Regions from separate parts of the Paracoccus versutus genome, predicted to be linked through region 1. Evidence: riboswitches for the same ligand, from Rfam matches in the RefSeq annotation. Region 1 holds a riboswitch; each other region holds the start of a gene.
What was found. Region 1 has a riboswitch for cobalamin ahead of E3U25_RS21625 (CbtB domain-containing protein). Riboswitches for the same ligand answer to the same signal wherever they lie in the genome.
Positions count from the first base shown of each region.

Region 2: it holds a riboswitch for cobalamin, as region 1 does, so the genes downstream of both, E3U25_RS08090 (TonB-dependent receptor plug domain-containing protein) here and E3U25_RS21625 (CbtB domain-containing protein) in region 1, are expected to answer to the same signal.
Region 3: it holds a riboswitch for cobalamin, as region 1 does, so the genes downstream of both, E3U25_RS03350 (ribonucleoside triphosphate reductase) here and E3U25_RS21625 (CbtB domain-containing protein) in region 1, are expected to answer to the same signal.
Region 4: it holds a riboswitch for cobalamin, as region 1 does, so the genes downstream of both, E3U25_RS24505 (ribonucleoside triphosphate reductase) here and E3U25_RS21625 (CbtB domain-containing protein) in region 1, are expected to answer to the same signal.

Region 1 is NZ_CP038197.1:2,089,077-2,093,572, forward strand. Features, by position in the region: gene E3U25_RS21605 (hypothetical protein) at 1-809, shown strand, start outside; gene bluB (5,6-dimethylbenzimidazole synthase) at 843-1,466, opposite strand; gene E3U25_RS21615 (hypothetical protein) at 1,469-2,002, opposite strand; gene E3U25_RS21620 (CbtA family protein) at 2,073-2,771, opposite strand; gene E3U25_RS21625 (CbtB domain-containing protein) at 2,773-2,949, opposite strand; cobalamin riboswitch at 2,987-3,192, opposite strand; gene E3U25_RS21630 (endonuclease/exonuclease/phosphatase family protein) at 3,354-4,406, opposite strand; gene leuD (3-isopropylmalate dehydratase small subunit) at 4,397-4,496, opposite strand, start outside.
Region 2 is NZ_CP038196.1:1,619,856-1,624,351, reverse strand. Features, by position in the region: gene E3U25_RS08090 (TonB-dependent receptor plug domain-containing protein) at 1-1,732, opposite strand, end outside; cobalamin riboswitch at 1,868-2,085, opposite strand; gene E3U25_RS08085 (SLC13 family permease) at 2,225-4,000, shown strand; gene E3U25_RS08080 (aminotransferase-like domain-containing protein) at 4,035-4,496, opposite strand, start outside.
Region 3 is NZ_CP038196.1:684,319-688,814, forward strand. Features, by position in the region: gene nrdD (anaerobic ribonucleoside-triphosphate reductase) at 1-141, opposite strand, end outside; gene E3U25_RS03350 (ribonucleoside triphosphate reductase) at 156-1,901, opposite strand; cobalamin riboswitch at 2,102-2,314, opposite strand; gene E3U25_RS03355 (proteasome-type protease) at 2,742-3,467, opposite strand; gene E3U25_RS03360 (transglutaminase family protein) at 3,534-4,340, opposite strand; gene E3U25_RS03365 (alpha-E domain-containing protein) at 4,353-4,496, opposite strand, start outside.
Region 4 is NZ_CP038197.1:2,644,644-2,649,139, reverse strand. Features, by position in the region: gene E3U25_RS24510 (TonB-dependent receptor) at 1-1,273, shown strand, start outside; cobalamin riboswitch at 1,520-1,732, shown strand; gene E3U25_RS24505 (ribonucleoside triphosphate reductase) at 1,933-3,678, shown strand; gene nrdD (anaerobic ribonucleoside-triphosphate reductase) at 3,693-3,875, shown strand; gene E3U25_RS24495 (anaerobic ribonucleoside-triphosphate reductase activating protein) at 3,868-4,494, shown strand; gene E3U25_RS25095 (hypothetical protein) at 4,479-4,496, opposite strand, start outside.

The DNA of each region.
Region 1 (4,496 bases):
GCAGCGGCCAGATCACCGGCGCGCGCACCGAAGGCATGCTGTCCCTGCTCGCCTGGTTCGTCGCCCATCCGTCCGAGGAGCGGATCGAGGGCTCGCAGGACGGGCTGCGCGACAAGCTGGCCGCCGCCATGCCGCTGTGGGACGACCTGTCGATGGACGCGGTCCTGCATGATCTGAAGATCGGCTCTCCGCTGGGCGAATTCGGCCTTGCCTCGACCAAGGTGACGGTCGGCCTGTCCGGCGCCACAGCCGACGGCCGGCTGCACGAACGGGTGGCGCTGTCGGGCGTGACCGTGCCCGAGGGCGTGCTGCCGCCCTGGGTCGAGCCGATCCTGCCGCAAGAGGTGACGCTGGATTTCACCGCCTCGGGCTTCGACCTGGCGGCGCCGGCGAAGATGCTGATCGAGGGCTTCGACCTGACCGCCGAGGAACCCTTCGCGCGGCTGGTGCCCGAACAGCTGCAGGTGGCGCTGCTGCCCGGCGGCACGGCCGACCTGAAGCTTGCGCCGTCGCAGATCAAGGGCGACGGCTACCAGATCGACTATCGCGCGGACATCGCGGCCGGTCCGGGCGCGGCGCCCACCGGCGCGGCGCTGATCTCGGCCACGGGGCTCGACAAGGTCGAGGCGGCGCTGGCCGCGGCCCCGCCCGAAGAGGCCGCCCAGCCGCTGATGATGCTGCGCATGGCCCGCGCCATGGCCAAGCCCGGCGCGAGCGGCGAGAATGTCTGGGACATCCAGATGCCCGAGGGCGGCGGCCCCTTTACCGTCAACGGCCAGCCCATGGGCCCGGCCACCTCGCAGCCCTGAACCAAGCGGCCCCGCCCGATGCGGCGGGGCCTTTCAGCGCCGCTGCCAGCCGGGGGCGGTGTTTTCCTGCCAGCCGGTGCGGTGCAGCAGCGGCGTGTCGTCGGTGAACTCGGGCCAGCCGAGGCAGAGCAGCGCCGAGAACTCCCAGCTTTCGGGCACCGCCAGCAGCGGGCCGATCCGCGCGGGGTCGAGGATCGAGACCATGCCCAGGCCCAGGTTGCGCACCCGTGCCGCGAGCCACAGCGCATGGATCGCCATCGCCGTCGATTGCCGCAGGGTCTGCGGCATGGTGGCGCGGCCAAGGCCGTGGCCCTCGGACGGGTCGATCTCGGTAAAGACGGCCAGCCAGACCGGCGCGCGGTCCAGCCCGGCGAGCTTCAGCGCATCGTATTCCTGCCGCTGCCGGCCCTGGTAGCGGGCGGCGGCCCGGGCATTGCAGCGCAGGAAATCGGCGCGGATCGCGGCGCGCAGATCGGGGCTTTCGACCCGGATCACCCGCCAGGGCCGGGCATTGCCGACCGAGGGCGCCAGTTCCATCGCCGCGCGCAATTCCTCCAGCAGCGGCTCGGGGATCGGGTCGTCGCGGAAATGCCGCACGTCGCGGCGCCAGCGCAGGATGCGGTCCAGCGCGGCCTGGTCCTCGGGGCCGAACCGCATCATCAGGGCGTGGCGCAAATGGCGCTGTCGGGCAGGCCCTCGGCCCCGGCGCGGATGCCGACCGGGCGGTCGGGCACGGTCAGTTCCACGGCGAGCGGCCGGCCCGCCACGGTCAGCGGGCGGTGGTCGTTCGAGTTCAGCTCGACCCGCAGCCGGTCGCCGGCGGCGAGCATGTCGAGGTGATGGGCCGGGCCGTAGAGCCGGGCGATCTTGGCGCCGTTCAGGTAAAGATGCGCATGGCCCTCGCCGCGGCGATCGGCCAGCCCGGCATGTTCGGGGGCGAAGCAGAAGCCCTCGGCCTCGACGAACAGGTTCCAGCCGGCGGTGCTGTCGGGCTCCAGCCGGGCCGAGGCGGTGGCGCTGCCCGCGGGCAGGTCGATGGGCGCGCCGTGGTCATGCGCCGCGGCCTGGGTGCCGTGGCCATGCGCGCCGTGGTCGTGGCCGTCCAGCGTGATGCCGTTGGCGGCGGCGATGACGAAGCCCATGCCGCCGCCGAAGATCAGGCCGATCAGCAGCATCGGGATCGAACGATCCATGTCTTTTCCCCGCTTTCATGAAAGGGCCGGGCGCGACAGGCACGCCCGGCCGAAACGGTTGCGGCCCGGATCAGGCGGCTTGCGGCACCGGCGCGCGCTGGCTTTCGCGCTGCCAGAACCAGCCGGCCAGCAGGCCGAGCAGCGCCCAGGCCATGGCGCCGGCACCCAGGGCGCGCCCGGCGAATTCCGCCGAAAGCTCGGGCGGGACCGGGCCGGCATAGCTGTCGGGCTGCGGCGCGCCGATCACATGCGGCGCCAGGATCAGCACGATGGCCACGCCCCAGGCCGCCCAGCCCTTGCCAAAGGCGACCAGCCACAGCGCCAGCCCGGTGGCGGCGGCGGTGCCCAGCCACCAGATCGCGCGCAGCTGCACATCGGCGGCGGCGACGCCCGGCACTTCCGGCGCCAGGCCGAAGGCGGGGGCAAGCTGCATGGTCAGGTAGCCGGCCAGGCCCCAAAGCAGCCCCTGCCGCGCCGTGACCGCGTTGCCCTGCGCCTCGGACAGCGCCATCAGCGCCACCAGCATCAGCCCGTAGCCGGCATAGACCATCATGGTGAACAGGACCGAAAGCATGTTGCGGGTCCATTCGAAGGGCCCCAAGTCCTGGTGTGCGCTGACGGCCTCGGCACCGAAATGGGCCAGTTGGCCGGATTCATACAGTTCGGCATGCAGCAGCACGGGCTGCACGAACCAAAGCTGCAACAGGGCGGCAATCAGCCCCGTTGCAGCGCCAGCGATCAACCCGCTGGTCAGAATGCGCGAGAACATGTCAGTGGCAGGGGAAGCCGGTCGCGTGACGCACGTCATGGGCGGCGTCATGCAGGGTCTCGGCCTGCACCAGCCCGGACATGAAGATCAGCCCGAAGCCGATCGCGAAGGCGGCGATGGCGGGAAACAGGACCGAGGCACGGCTGGCGCCGGCGGCGGTCATGGGTTTTGCGGTCATCTGCGACCCTTTCCTTTGGTCGTCCAACCCGACGACATTGCGGTTCCATGCATCGGCAGGTCTCCTGGCTTGCGGGTCACGGCAGACGCCCGCCTTCCCGGCCGGATGGCCAGTGGCGCGATGGACGTCCGCTCTCCGCCTACAGTCGCGGGGGCGGCTGCGGATTTGGCCCCCGAGACGCCGAGGACCGCACCGCATTCCCTTTTGGCCCCGGAAAGGGGCACCGATACACGCGCATGTTACCTGCGATGCCGCGGCGGCGGCAAGCGGAATCGGGCGGCCGCTGCGGGCGGGGTCGAAGGCCGGGCGACGGGCCGGCGGGCGGCGCCGTCGCATGGGTATTTGGACAACGGAGAAGATGCCGGGGAATCGCGCGGGGGGCGGGCGGAAGGGGCTTGTCCGAATCAGGGTGCCGGCGGCCAGTCCAGGTCGACCCAGACCAGCCGGTGCGCGGAAGCGGCCAGCGCGGCCTTGGCCAGCGGTCCCTCGGCCGGCCAGAACACGCCCGAGTCCAGCACCTTGAGCGGCCTTGCCGGCAGGACGTAATCGACGCGCAGGTTGCCCGGCGGCTTGTCGTCCGGCCAGTCGCCGGTATCCAGCGCCGGATCGCCCCGGTGGCCGTCGTTCACCCCGCCCTTGGCCGCCGCGCCGCCCGCGCTGCGGGGCAGGGGGTCGGTGACATGGGCCATGATCCGGGCCAGCGCCTCGGGCCGGCCTTCGCTGTCCAGGGGGTCGAGGTTCAGGTTCCCGGCCAGAACGAAGGGGCCGTCGGGCAGGTGATGCAGCCAGAACGCCAGCTCGTCATGGTTGCGTCGCCCGTTCAGATCCTCGGGCCCGTCGAAGACCGGCGGCGTCGCGGACATGGCCAAGAGGTGCAGCGGCCGGCCCGCGACCGTGACCACCGCATCCCAATGCGCGGTCGAGGACAGGCGGCGGATGGCCGCCACCTCCTCGGGCAGCGGCGGCATCAGGTTGTCGGGCAGGTCGCGCCACAGGAAATCCGCGTAATCCTTGACCGGACCGATGGGATGGCGCGACAGGATCGCCATGCCCCCCTGTCCCGAGAAGGTGCCGAAGCCCTGCGCATCGTCGGCCGTGCCCAGCCGCCCGTCGGCGTTCAGGTCGAGCCCGGTCGCCATGCCGGAATTCGGCCGGGCGGCGAAGCGGTGCGGATAGTCCAGCCCGGCCTGCGCCAGCCTGGCGGCAAAGGCGTCCAGCGCGCTGTTCTCGTAATCCCAGTCGAAATGCGTCAGCAGCAGGATGTCGGGCCGGGTTTCCGCCAACACCTGCACCACGGCGTCGATCTGCGCATCCTTGCGGCCGAGGTCGCGCAACAAAAGCCCCGGCCCGTCGCGCGACAGGTCGGGGCTGAAGGTCGCGATCCGCAGCGGATCGGCCTGGGCGGCCAGGCCAAGGGCGGCCAGCAGGGCCGCCCCGGCCAGTGAGCTTACACCCAAGGCCGGCTCTGGGCCATCTGCGCCTCGTAGGCGTCGATGGCGGGGGCCTTTTCCATGGTCAGGCCGATGTCGTCCAGCCCGTTCAGCAGG
Region 2 (4,496 bases), on a different replicon from region 1:
CATCGTAGCTTTGCGAAGCGGGATCATAGGTCCAGTATTGGGTATCCCAATTGCCCGAGACATGCCGGATGTCGGCCGTGACGGTGCCGCGCCCTTCCAGGACGGCCAGCGTCGCCGACAGGCCCAGTTCGTGCCGAGGCCGGCGCACCTCGACCGCGCCGCTGGGTTCCTTGGCGTCCAGATAGGTGTAGTTCAGCGCGACATCCAGCGTGTCGGTCGCCTTGATGCGGGCGGTCACCTCGACCCCTTCGCGCGGGCTTTCGCCGGGCAGGTTGCGATAGCTGATATACTGCGTGCCGTTCTCGACGCGCATCACGTAATCCTTGATCTCGTCCTCCAGATCCTCCTTGAACCAGGTGACGTCGACCACGCCCATGCCATTGGGAAGTTGCGCCTCGACGCCCAGGTCGAATCCGCGGTTCCTTTCGGGCTTCAGGTTCGGATTGCCCAGGTAGACCGAAGAGCCATAATCCGCATTGGCGTAAAGCTCGAAATAGGACGGGTTGACCAGCCCGGTCCCGGCCGAGGCGTGCAGGCGGAAGGGCCGGTCCGGCACGTGCCAGGACAGGCCCAGGTTCCAGCTGGTGAAGTCCTCGAACACCTTGTTGCCGTCGTGGCGGACACCGGCCTGGACATCCAGCCCGTTGTCCAGAAAGCCGCGATACTCCAGCGCGACCGAGGTCATCTCGCGCCGGTTTTCCGGGGCCGAGGAGCTTTCGTCCCTTTGCCGCTCGGCCAGCACGTTCAGCAGGTGCGACGCCTCGGCCACCGTGCCGTCGATGCCGAAGCTGCCGCGGTATTTCAGCTTGCGCGTCTCGCCGCGCGTGACCGGGCCGCCCTCGTAGCTTTGCTTGTAGATCGTGTCCTGATAGTCCAGCCGATGCGTCAGCCGGCCGCCCAGCATGGAATATTCGGCCCAGATCCCGCCCTGGAACTCGTCGCGTTCGCTGTATTTGTGCGGGTCGTCCACCACATATTCCTGCGCGCTGGTCGCGGACCAGCTGGTGGAATCGTAATCGTATTTCTCCTTCGCGCGGCGCAGGGTGGTGCCCAGGCGCAGATCCTCGCCGATCTGCCAGTCGCCCGAAAGCCCGATGGTCTTGCGGTTGGTCCCGTCCTTTTCGCCGCCGTCGCCCGACTGGTCATAGCCGTGGTCGTCCCGCGCCGAGAGGGTCAGCGCGATCCCGCCCTGCGCGCCGCGCTGGCTGACATGGGCCGAGGCGGCGGCGCCGTTGCCCAGCTCGACCGAGCCGCCGTAATGCAGCCCCGGTTCCCCCTTGCGGGTGATGATATTGATGACGCCCGCCGAGGCGTTCGAGCCGTAATAGACCGATTGCGGCCCGCGCAGCACCTCGATGCGTTCGATATTGGCGGTCTCCAGCCCGGACAGGATGTATTCGTCGGCCCCGCCCGTCGCCTCGATCCCGTCGATCAGGATCAGCGTGTGGTTGCCCTCGCCGCCGCGGATGCGGACTTGGGTGAAGGTCGAGCCGGTGGCCGAGACCGAAACCCCCGGCACGGCGCGCAGCGCGTCCTGCACGGTGGCGATGCCCCTGGCCTCGATCTCGGCGGCGGTCAGCACGGTATGGGCGCGGGCATAGCCGCCCTCGGCCACGGCGGTCAGCCCGCCCGAGATCACCACCTCGTCCAGGCGATAGCCTTCCTGGCCGGTGGCGGCCGCCGGCAGCAGGGCGGCGGTGGCGGCCAGCAGGGAAACCGGAGTTCTGAACATTCCAAAGCCTTTCCAGCACGGGCCCGCGGCCCGCGATTTGCAGAAATGCCCTGCGGAAAGGCTGGCAGGCCCGACCGCAAGACGACGATCGTCACCTCTGCGGAACGGCCGCTTTCCAGACGCGCCCCGCGCCGGAAATGGGTGATCGCCACGGCAGGTCTCCTGGCTCGCGGATCGCTGCTCAGGCCGGCCTTCCCAGGAGATCCCAGTGGCACGTTCGACCGTCGCTCACCGCTTACAGTTGCGGGGGCAGCCCCGGCCTTGCCCTGGCCGCATCGCGGCCGGCGGGCGCACCGGTGTTCCCTTTTCATCCGGCGCGCAAGCCCGCCGGAACCGTAGCGGCCCCGCATTGCCGCAGCCGGGCGCCGGCTGTCAAGCGGCAATGCACCCGGCACCCGGCCGCCGCGACAACCTGTCCGGGAACGCGGCCGCGGAACCGCCCGCCGGGCCGCGGCATTGGGTCAGGTATCCGACGGAAGGGAAGGTCAAGCGATGGCCATGCCGCAGATCCTGGCCGTGCTGATCCTTTGCGCGATGATGGCGCTGTTCGTCTGGGGGCGGCTGCGCTACGACGTGGTGGCGATGATCGCGCTGCTGGCCTCGCTGCTGGCCGGCACGGTCAAGCCGGAGGAGGCGTTCCGCGGCTTCAGCGACGACATCGTCATCATCGTCGGCAGCGCGCTGGTGGTCAGCGCCGGCATCTCGCGCTCGGGCGTGATCGAGGCGGTGATGCGCCGGATGCTCGGGCGGTTGCGGACCCTGCGCTGGCAGCTTCTGGTGCTGGTCGGCTCGGTCACGGGCCTGTCGGCGCTGGTCAAGAACATCGGCGCGCTGGCCATGCTGATGCCGGCGGCGCTGAAGATGGCGCGGCGCTCGGGGCATTCGCCCTCGGCCTATCTGATGCCGATGGCCTTCGGCTCGCTCCTGGGCGGGCTGATCACGCTGGTCGGCACCTCGCCCAACATCATCGTCTCGCGGGTGCGCGAGCAGATGACGGGCCAGCCCTTCACCATGTTCGACTATGCGCCGGTCGGCCTCGGCCTGTCGCTGGTGGGGCTGGTCTTCCTGCTTTTCGCCCATCGGCTGCTGCCGCGCGACCGCCGTGCGACGGCCTCGCTGAGCGAGGCGGTGAACATCAGCGACTATCACACCGAGGCCACCGTCCCCGAGGGCGCCGGCATCGTCGGCATGACGGTGGGCGAGTATCTCAGCGCCGTCGATGGCGAGGTGGCCGTGACCGGGCTGATCCGCGGCGGCGCGCGCCGCGCGGTGACGCTGCCCGACACCGTGATCGAGATGGGCGACACCCTGCTGTTGCGCGGCGAGCCGAATGCGCTGGAACGCGCCGTGACCAAGCTGGGCATGGAGCTGACCCGGCAGGATGCGGGGGCCGAAGAGGGGCTGCCGGCCGACAAGATCGGCGTGATCGAGGCGGTGATCGCGCCGGCCTCGCTTCTGGTCGGCCAGACGGTGGGGCGGATCGCGCTGTTCGACCAGCATGGCGTGAACCTGATCGCGATTTCGCGCGCCGGGCATCGCATGACGCAGCGGCTCAGCCGGACGGTGCTGGCGGCGGGCGACGTGCTGCTGGTGCAGGGGCCGATCGAGCTGTTGCCCGAGCGGATGCGCGTGCTGGGCCTGCTGCCCCTGGCCGAGCGCCATATCCGGCTGGGCGGGGTGCGCAAGCAATTGCTGCCGGTGCTGATCCTGGCGGTCGCCATGGCGGCGACGGCGGCGGGGCTGGTGCCGGTCGCCGTCGCCTTCTTCGCCGCCGCCGTGCTGATGATCCTGACCGGCGCGATCAGCGCCGAGGCAGCCTATGAGGCCATCGAATGGCCGATCCTGATCATGCTGGGCGCGCTGATCCCGGTCAGCGAGGCGCTGCAAAAGACCGGCGTGACCGACCTGCTGGGCGCGTGGCTGTCGCAGGCGGCGACGGGCCTGCCGGTCTGGGGCGCGGTGACGCTGATCCTGGTCACGGCCATGGCGGTCACGCCCTTCCTGAACAATGCCGCGACCGTGCTGGTCATGGCCCCCATCGCCGCGACCTTTGCCGACCAGCTCGGCTATCGGCCCGATGCCTTCCTGATGGCGGTGGCGGTGGGGGCAGGCTGCGATTTCCTGACCCCCATCGGGCATCAGTGCAACACGCTGGTGATGGGGCCGGGCGGCTATCGCTTTGGCGACTACGCCCGGCTGGGGGCGCCGCTGTCGGCGCTGGTGGTGCTGACCGGCGTGCCGCTGATCCTGCTGGTCTGGCCGGTCTGACGGGCGGTCAGACGCGGCAGTGTGACGTCCCGGTTCAGCCCGTCTCGGCCAGCGCGGCGCGGATGGCGCGGGCCAGGCGGCGGCAGCCCTCTTCCAGCCGCTCGGGCGGGTTCAGGGTAAAGTTCAGCCGCAGCGAACGGCGGTCCAGCCCCTCGGGGTCGAAGACGCTGGAGGGCGAGATGCAGACCCCCTCGGCCATCGCATGATGCAGCAGCCGGTCGGTGTTCAGCCGCGGATCGCGCGCCGTGGCCCAGACGAACATGCCGCCCACCGGCACCTGCCAGTCCAGGTCGCCCGCCAGATGCGCCTGCATGGCGGCGCAAAGCGCGTCGCGCCGGGCGCGATAGATCGCCAGCACCTCGGGGCGGATGCGGTCGGTGATCCCCGCCTGCAGCGCGCGCAGCGCCAGCATCTGCGACAAGCCGCTGGAACACATGTCCGAGCCCTGCTTGGCGGTGGCCAGCGCCGCGATCATCTCGGGCGCGGCGATCACCCA
Region 3 (4,496 bases), on a different replicon from region 1:
GCGGAATTCGCCCTTCTTGCCGCGGTTGAACGAGGATACCGGGCGGTGATAGCCCATCACCCGCGTCCAGATCTCGCAGGGCTGGCGTTCCTCATCCGCCAGCAGGATTTCTTCCGGTCCGGTTTTCCGGTCGTCGAACATGGTCTTTTCCTTCCTCAATGCGCGGCCGATTGCCGCTTTTTCGCGATAAGCTCTTCGTCGCAGCGCGGGCAGAACGCGTGTTCGCCCGCGATATGGCCATGCCTGGGGCAGACCGAGAATGTCGGCGTGACGGTGATATAGGGCAGGCCGAAATTCTCCAGCGCCCGGCGCACCAGCTTGCGGCAGGCCTCGGCCGAGGACAGCTGCGTGCCCATGTAGAGATGCAGCACCGTCCCGCCGGTGTATTTGCGCTGCAGCGCCTCTTGCCGCTCCAGTGCCTCGAACGGGTCGTCGGTAAAGCCGACAGGCAGCTGGCTCGAATTGGTGTAATAGGGCTCGTGTTCGGTGCCGGCCTGGAGGATGCCGGGAAAACGCCTGCGGTCCTCCTTGGCGAAACGATAGGTGGTGCCCTCTGCCGGCGTCGCCTCCAGGTTATAGAGATGTCCGGTCTGTTCCTGGAAGGCGGTGATGCGCGCCCGCAGATGGTCGAGCAGCCGCAGCGCGAAGCCATGTCCCCATTCGGTGGTGATGTCATGCGCATCGTCGGTGAAGTTGCGGATCATCTCGTTGATGCCGTTGACGCCCAGGGTCGAGAAATGATTGCGCAGCGTGCCCAGATAGCGCCGGCTATAGGGAAACAGCCCGTCGTCCATCAGCCGCTGGATCACCCGGCGCTTGATCTCCAGGCTGTCGCGGCCCAGGTCGAGCAATTCGTCCAGGCGTTGCAGCAGCCCGGCCTCGTCGCCCTTGTGCAGATGACCCAGCCGCGCGCAGTTGACGGTGACGACGCCCAGCGAGCCGGTCTGCTCGGCGCTGCCGAACAGCCCGTTGCCGCGTTTCAGCAGCTCGGTCAGGTCAAGCTGCAGCCGGCAGCACATGGACCGCACCATGTTCGGCTTGAGGTCCGAGTTCAGGAAGTTCTGGAAATAGGGCAGGCCGTATTTCGCCGTCATCGCGAACAGCAGCTTGGCGTTCTCGCTGTCCCAGGGAAAATCCGGCGTGATGTTGTAGGTCGGGATCGGAAAGGTGAAGACCCGGCCCTTTTCGTCGCCGCGCGCCATCACCTCGATATAGGCGCGGTTGATCATGTCCATCTCGGCCTGCAAGGCGCCATAGGTGAAATTCATCGGCTGCCCGCCGATGACCGGCACCTGGTCGCGCAGATCCTCGGGGCAGACCCAGTCGAAGGTCAGGTTGGTGAACGGGGTCTGCGTGCCCCAGCGCGAGGGGACGTTGAGGTTGAAGATCAGCTCCTGCATGGCCTGCCGCACCTCGGCATAGCCCAGCCCATCCTTGCGGATGAAAGGGGCCATATAGGTGTCGAAGGAACTGAAGGCCTGCGCGCCGGCCCATTCGTTCTGCAGCGTGCCCAGGAAGTTCACGATCTGGCCGATGGCGCTGGACAGGCGCTTCGGCGGCCCGGCCTCGACCTTGCCGAGGACGCCGTTGAACCCCTCGGTCAGCAAGGTGCGCAGCGACCAGCCGGCGCAATAGCCGGCCAGCATGTCGAGGTCGTGGATATGCAGGTCGCCCCGACGATGCGCCTCGCCCACGGCGGGCGGATAGACATGCGACAGCCAGTAATTGGCCACCACCTTGCCCGAGACGTTCAGGATCAGCCCGCCGAGCGAATAGTCCTGGTTGGCATTGGCATTCACCCGCCAATCGGCGCGGTCCAGGTATTCGTTGACCGACGAGGCGACATCGACGGCGACATCCCTTGCCGGCGCGGCGGGCGGGGGCGTAAGCGGCGCCGGCATCAACGCGCCCTCCCTTGCCTGCGGCTTGCTGCCGCCCTTGCGGTGCTGCGGACGGCGGCGCCGGCCTTGGCAGGTCTGGTGGTGAAGGATGGCCGCATCTGTTCCCCGTGCTGCTGGGGGCGGGGCAGGCCAGGACGCATGGAGCCCTGCGGCGACAAGGCCGCATTGCCAGGCGCACCGCCGGGACACCCCGCCCGTGGTTCATCGTCATCATCACGGCAGGTCTCCTGGCTCGCAGGTCGCTGCCCTTGCCGGCCTTCCCAATGCCGTGCGGCACCAGTGGCGTGATCCGGCGCAGGCTCGCTGCTTACAGTTGCGGGGGCAGCGCCGGCCTTGCCCCGAAAGGCGCACCGGCTTCCCTCTTCGCTTTCGGACCGGATCGACCCGAAAAAACCGTGATGCCTACATATAGGGATGACGGCGCCGTATCCGTCAAGATATTGTGGGGACCTGCGACATTTTGTGCAGGATAGTCCGGCCGCCTGGGCAGGGACCACGAAGCCCGATCCCGATCCGGGGCACGGCCTTGGGCGGGCTGGTTGCGAGATTGCGCTGCACGTAGCTTTGGATCGTCCCCCGGCCTTTGTGCCCATGGCCGTAGGCAGGGCCGGCACCGGAATGACCTTGGGCAGGAACGGCCGGCATGGATGCCTTTGCCAGCCTGGCTGACAGGGGCGCTAGCAGGCTGCTGAAAAAATCCGTGCGACAGGAGAGCTTGGGCCGGGAACCGGGAAATTCGCCTCAATTCTGCCGGAAATGCCCGGTTTTCAGGCCGATATTCGCCGAATCCAGAACGAATTCCGCCACGACGCCCTGTCATGGCCCTTTTTCCACAGTCTGCTAGATCGTCACCTTGACGAAGCTGTCGCGCAGCGCCGCGGACCAGGCGGCGGACATGGCCATGAAGGCCGGGTCGCCTTCCAGGATGCGGCGCTTGTGGCTGACCCGGCAGTCGTCCTTGCGGATCACCGCCAGGTCCAGCGGCATCCCCACCGACAGGTTCGAGCGCAGCGTCGAATCCATCGACAGCAGCACCGCCTTTTGCGCATCGGCCAGCGAGGTCTGGGGCGTCACCACCCGGTCGAGGATGGGCTTGCCGTATTTGTGCTCGCCGATCTGCAGGAAGGGGGTGTCCTCGGTCGCCTCGATGAAATTGCCCTCGGGATAGATCAGGAACAGCCGCATCTCGCCGCCGGCGCGCTGGCCGCCGACGATCATGCTGGCGCTGGCCTGCTGGTTCAGGTCGCGGCACTGGTCCACGATCTCGCGCCGGGTGCGGTTCAGCGTCCGGCCGATGATCGTCGCCACCTGCAGCATGGTGGACGCGCGCATGATCGAGGTCTCTTCATCGGCCTCGGGCAGTTCGATGGCCTCTTGCAGGCGGGCGATGGTGGTCTGGGTCAGCGACAGGCTGCCGGCGGTCATGATCGCGATCACCCGCTCGCCCGGCTGCTCGAAGAAGAACATCTTGCGATAGGTCGATATGTTGTCCAGCCCGGCATTGGTCCGGGTGTCCGAGAGCAGGACGAGCCCCTCGTTGAGCTTCAAGCCGACGCAATAGGTCATGACCGTTCCATGGCACCAAATCCCCCGAGGGATACGACCGCCCCGCGCCCGGCGCAACAGGCAGGGCTACTGCTCCATCTCCTCGACCTGCACCCGCACGTCCAGGCTTTCCTCGCCCGTGCCGAAGGTGGTGCCGCGCACCGGCGCCGCGTCATCCGCATCCAGACCCGAACCCAGCCGGACATAGCGGTCGTCGGGACAGCAGGCATTGGCCGCATCGAAGCCGACCCAGCCCAGGGCGCCGACATGGACCTCGGCCCAGGCATGGGCGGCGTCATGCGGCTCGCCCCCGGCGTTGGAATGCAGATAGCCCGAGACATAGCGTGCCGGCATACCGCGTTCGCGGGCGCAGGCGATCAGCGCATGGGCATGGTCCTGGCAGACGCCCTGGCCGAGCGCCAGCGCCTCGGCGGCGGTGGTGTGCGACTCGGTCACGCCGGGGACGTAGGCGATGGCGGCCGATACCGCCTCGGCCAGCCGGTGGGCCAGGTCCAGCGCATCCTCGCCCTGCACGGAACGGGCAAGCTCGCATAGCCCCGGATCGGTCCCGGTCACGGCGGTCGGGCGCATGTAGACCAGCGGATGCACGGTCTCGCGATGGTCGCGCAGCACGCCGGCGGTGTCCCGCGTCTCGACCTGGCCGGCGATCGAGACCACGACCTCCTGCACCGGGCCGCGCACGGTCCAGCCCTCGATCCAGTCGCCGGCGCCGTCGCGGAAGCTCGCGCCGCGCTGGCCGCCCGAGACCGAGATGGTCCAGCCCGAGACCCGCTGCCCCTGGTGGACCGAGGGGGTCAGGCGCAGGCTCTGCACCAGCCCCTGCGCCGGCGGATCGTAGAAATAGCTGGTTTCATGGATGATCTTCAGCCGCATGACATCTGCCCCCTACATCCGCCCGCTCAGGTAATCGTCATGCACGGCGTTCGAGATGCTGGCCAGCTCGTTGATGAACCAGGACAGGAACTCGTGCAGCCCTTCGTCGAAGATCGCCTCGATGTCGCGCGCCATCAGCTGCTCCAGCGTCTCATG
Region 4 (4,496 bases), 560 kb from region 1:
CAACCGGCCGAACTGGGAAGCCGCGACCGAGCCCTATGAAGATCTGGAAAGCGCCACCGCATCGAATCCCAGCTGGCGGCTGCGCACGAACACCACCATCCTGGATGTCAGCTATGAATTCGGCAATGGCTGGACGCTGTTCAACCAGCTGCAATATTCCGACATCTGGATCAAACGCTCGACCGAGCCGGTCGACTCGGGCACAGCGATCCTGGATCAGGACGTGACCTCGAACGAGACGCGCGTAACCTTCGGGACGCCCGAGGACCGGATCAGCGGCGTAGCGGGACTGTTCGTCTCGCGCACCGATTCGGACGAGCTTCTGGATTACCGCGGCACCACCACCTATGACGACCGCAAGGACAGCCTGGGGATATTCGCCGAAACCACCTGGCGCCTTGCCGACCGCTGGAGCCTGACCGGCGGGCTGCGCTATCAGCGCGACGACATCACCCGGCGCGGCGTGTCGAGCTTTACCCCGAACGTGCTGGATTACGACGAAAGCTTCGACGCCTGGCTGCCCAGGATCGCGCTGGCCTATGACCTGGACGCATCGACCCGCATCGGCGCCATGATCAGCAAGGGCTACAACCCGGGCGGGGTGACGCTGAACCTGACCAGCGGGGAATACGTGCCCTTCGACGCGGAGACCTCGTGGAACTACGAGATCTTCGGCCGCACCCGGTTGCTGGACGACCGGCTGGAACTGACCGGCAACCTGTTCTACACCCAGCTCCATGATGCGCAGCGCTATGTCGTGACCAGCCTGCCCGAGAACATCGGCAGTTCGATCACCGTCAATGCCGAGCGCGCCAAGTCCTATGGCCTGGAACTGGGGATGGACTATCTGCTGCGCGACAATCTGCGGGTCAAGGCGGGGCTGGGCCTGTTGCATACCGAGATCAGCCGCTTCACCAGCGCGGCGGCGGATTACCAGGGCCATCGCTTCGGCCGGTCCCCGGACTATACGCTTTCGCTGGCGGCCGATTGGGACATCACCCCGGAATGGCGGCTCAGCGGCCAGCTGCGCCATACCGACGGCTATTATTCCGACGACAACGAGGACCGCGACACCTGGGTCGATTCCTATACCGTGGCCAATGCCCGGCTGACTTGGCAACCGCGCGAGAACCTGCAGGCCTTCGCCTATGTCAACAACCTGTTCGACGACCGCTCGGTGACCTATCTGCGGGCCAGCCGCTCGATCGGCGGCTTCGAGGCCACCGTGGTCGAGCCACGCGAGCTGGGTATCGGCCTGAAGATGACCTTCTGATGCGAACGAATGCCCCGACAAGGATCGGGGCATTCATCTTCTCTAAGAGCCTGCTGATCCATCGGGCCTGGACTGGCCGGTTCCGAATTGTACGACGCTCTACCACAAGCAGAAAATTTGCATGTACAAAACCGTATCGGCCTGCTTCAGGTCCGCTGCACCCGTTGTTGTGAGCGGTCTGACTTCCTCTCTTGGACAAAGTGTCGCAGGTCAATACAAAATCTTGACGGATACGGCGCCTTAATCCCTATATGTAGGCATCACGGTTCTTTCGGGTCGATCCGGCCCGAAAGCGAAGAGGGAAGCCGGTGCGCCTTTCGGAGCAAGGCCGGCGCTGCCCCCGCAACTGTAAGCAGCGAGCCTGCGCCGGATCACGCCACTGGTGCCGCACGGCATTGGGAAGGCCGGCAAGGGCCGCGACCTGCGAGCCAGGAGACCTGCCGTGACGATGACGATGAACCACGGGCGGGGTGTCCCGGCGGTGCGCCTGGCAATGCGGCCTTGTCGCCGCAGGGCTCCATGCGTCCTGGCCTGCCCCGCCCACAGCAGCACGGGGAACAGATGCGGCCATTCTTCACCACCAGACCTGCCGAGGCCGGCGTCGCCGTCCGCAGCACCGCAAGGGCGGCAGCAAGCCGCAGGCAAGGGAGGGCGCGTTGATGCCGGCGCCGCTTACGCCCCCGCCCGCCGCGCCGGCAAGGGATGTCGCCGTCGATGTCGCCTCGTCGGTCAACGAATACTTGGACCGTGCCGATTGGCGGGTGAATGCCAACGCCAACCAGGACTATTCGCTCGGCGGGCTGATCCTGAACGTCTCGGGCAAGGTGGTGGCCAACTACTGGCTGTCGCATGTCTATCCGCTTGCCGTGGGCGAGGCGCACCGCCGGGGCGACCTGCATATCCACGACCTCGACATGCTGGCCGGCTATTGCGCCGGCTGGTCGCTGCGCACCTTGCTGACCGAGGGCTTCAACGGCGTCCCCGGCAAGGTCGAGGCCGGGCCGCCGAAACGCCTGTCCAGCGCCATCGGCCAGATCGTGAACTTCCTGGGAACGCTGCAAAACGAATGGGCCGGCGCGCAGGCCTTCAGTTCCTTCGACACCTATATGGCCCCCTTCATCCGCAAGGATGGCTTGGGCTATGCCGAGGTGCGGCAGGCCATGCAGGAGCTGATCTTCAACCTCAACGTCCCCTCGCGCTGGGGCACGCAGACCCCGTTCACCAACCTGACCTTCGACTGGGTCTGCCCCGAGGATCTGCGCGACCAGGTGCCCGTGATCGGCGGTCAGCCAATGAATTTCACCTATGGCGCCTTGCAGGCCGAGATGGACATGATCAACCGCGCCTATATCGAGGTGATGACGCGCGGCGACGAAAAGGGCCGGGTCTTCACCTTTCCGATCCCGACCTACAACATCACGCCGGACTTTCCCTGGGACAGCGAGAACGCCAAGCTGCTGTTCGCGATGACGGCGAAATACGGCCTGCCCTATTTCCAGAACTTCCTGAACTCGGACCTCAAGCCGAACATGGTGCGGTCCATGTGCTGCCGGCTGCAACTGGACCTGACCGAGCTGCTGAAACGCGGCAACGGCCTGTTCGGCAGCGCCGAGCAGACCGGCTCGCTGGGCGTCGTCACCGTCAACTGCGCGCGGCTGGGCCATCTGCACAAGGGCAACGAGGCCGGGCTCCGGCGTCGCCTGGACGAATTGCTCGACCTGGGCCGCGACAGCCTGGAGATCAAGCGCCGGGTGATCCAGCGGCTGATGGACGACGGGCTGTTTCCCTATAGCCGGCGCTACCTGGGCACGCTGCGCAACCATTTTTCGACCCTGGGCGTGAACGGCATCAACGAGATGATCCGCAACTTCACCGACGATGCACATGACATCACCACGAGCTGGGGCCATGGCTTCGCGCTGCGGCTGCTCGACCATCTGCGGGCGCGCATCACCGCCTTCCAGGAACAGACCGGACATCTCTATAACTTGGAGGCGACGCCGGCAGAGGGCACCACCTATCGCTTCGCCAAGGAGGACCGCAAGCGTTTTCCCGGCATTCTCCAGGCCGGCACCGAACACGAGCCTTACTACACAAACTCGAGCCAGCTTCCGGTCGGCTTTACCGACGACCCGTTCGAGGCGCTGGAACGGCAAGAGGCGCTGCAGCGCAAATACACCGGCGGCACGGTCTTGCATCTCTACATGGGCACGCAGCTGTCCTCGGCCGAGGCCTGCCGCAAGCTGGTGCGCCGGGCACTGGAGAACTTCGGCCTGCCCTACATCACCGTCACGCCGACATTCTCGGTCTGCCCCAGGCATGGCCATATCGCGGGCGAACACGCGTTCTGCCCGCGCTGCGACGAAGAGCTTATCGCGAAAAAGCGGCAATCGGCCGCGCATTGAGAAAGGAAAAGACCATGTTCGACGACCGGAAAACCGGACCGGAAGAGATCCTGCTGGCGGATGAGGAACGCCAGCCCTGCGAGATCTGGACGCGGGTGATGGGCTATCACCGCCCGGTATCCTCGTTCAACCGCGGCAAGAAGGGCGAATTCCGCGAGCGGCTGTATTTCAGCGAGCGGCAGGCCGATCTTGGCTGAGATCCGCATCGGCGGCCTGCAGCGCCTCTCCAGCTGCGACTGGCCGGGCGAGCTGGTCGCCACCCTTTTCCTGCAGGGCTGTCCCTGGGACTGCCCCTATTGCCACAACCCGCATCTCATCCCGCCCGAGGCCGAGGGGGCGCTGGATTGGCAAGAGATCCTGGGCTTTCTGGCGGGACGGCGCAGCCTGCTCGACGGCGTGGTGTTCTCGGGCGGGGAACCGACGCTTCAGCGCGGCCTGCCCCAGGCGATGCGGGCGGTCCGGGACCTGGGGTTCAGGACCGGCCTGCATACGGCCGGCCCTTACCCGGCCCGGCTTGCGGCGGTGCTGCCGCTTTGCGACTGGGTCGGCTTCGACGTGAAGGCGCCGTTTTCCGGCTATCGGCGGGTGACGGGCGCGGCCGGCAGCGGCGACAGGGCCAGGGAAAGCCTGCGGCTGCTGCTGGCCAGCGGCACGGCCCATCAGGTGCGCACGACGGTCGATCCCGAACTGATCGACGAGGCGGCTCTGGCGCAGATGGGCGCGGAACTGGCGGCGCTGGGTGTCGCCGACCATGTCTTGCAGACCTGCCGCCACACCGGCGTGCGGCGGAGCCGACCCGTTCACCTGCGGGACTGAAG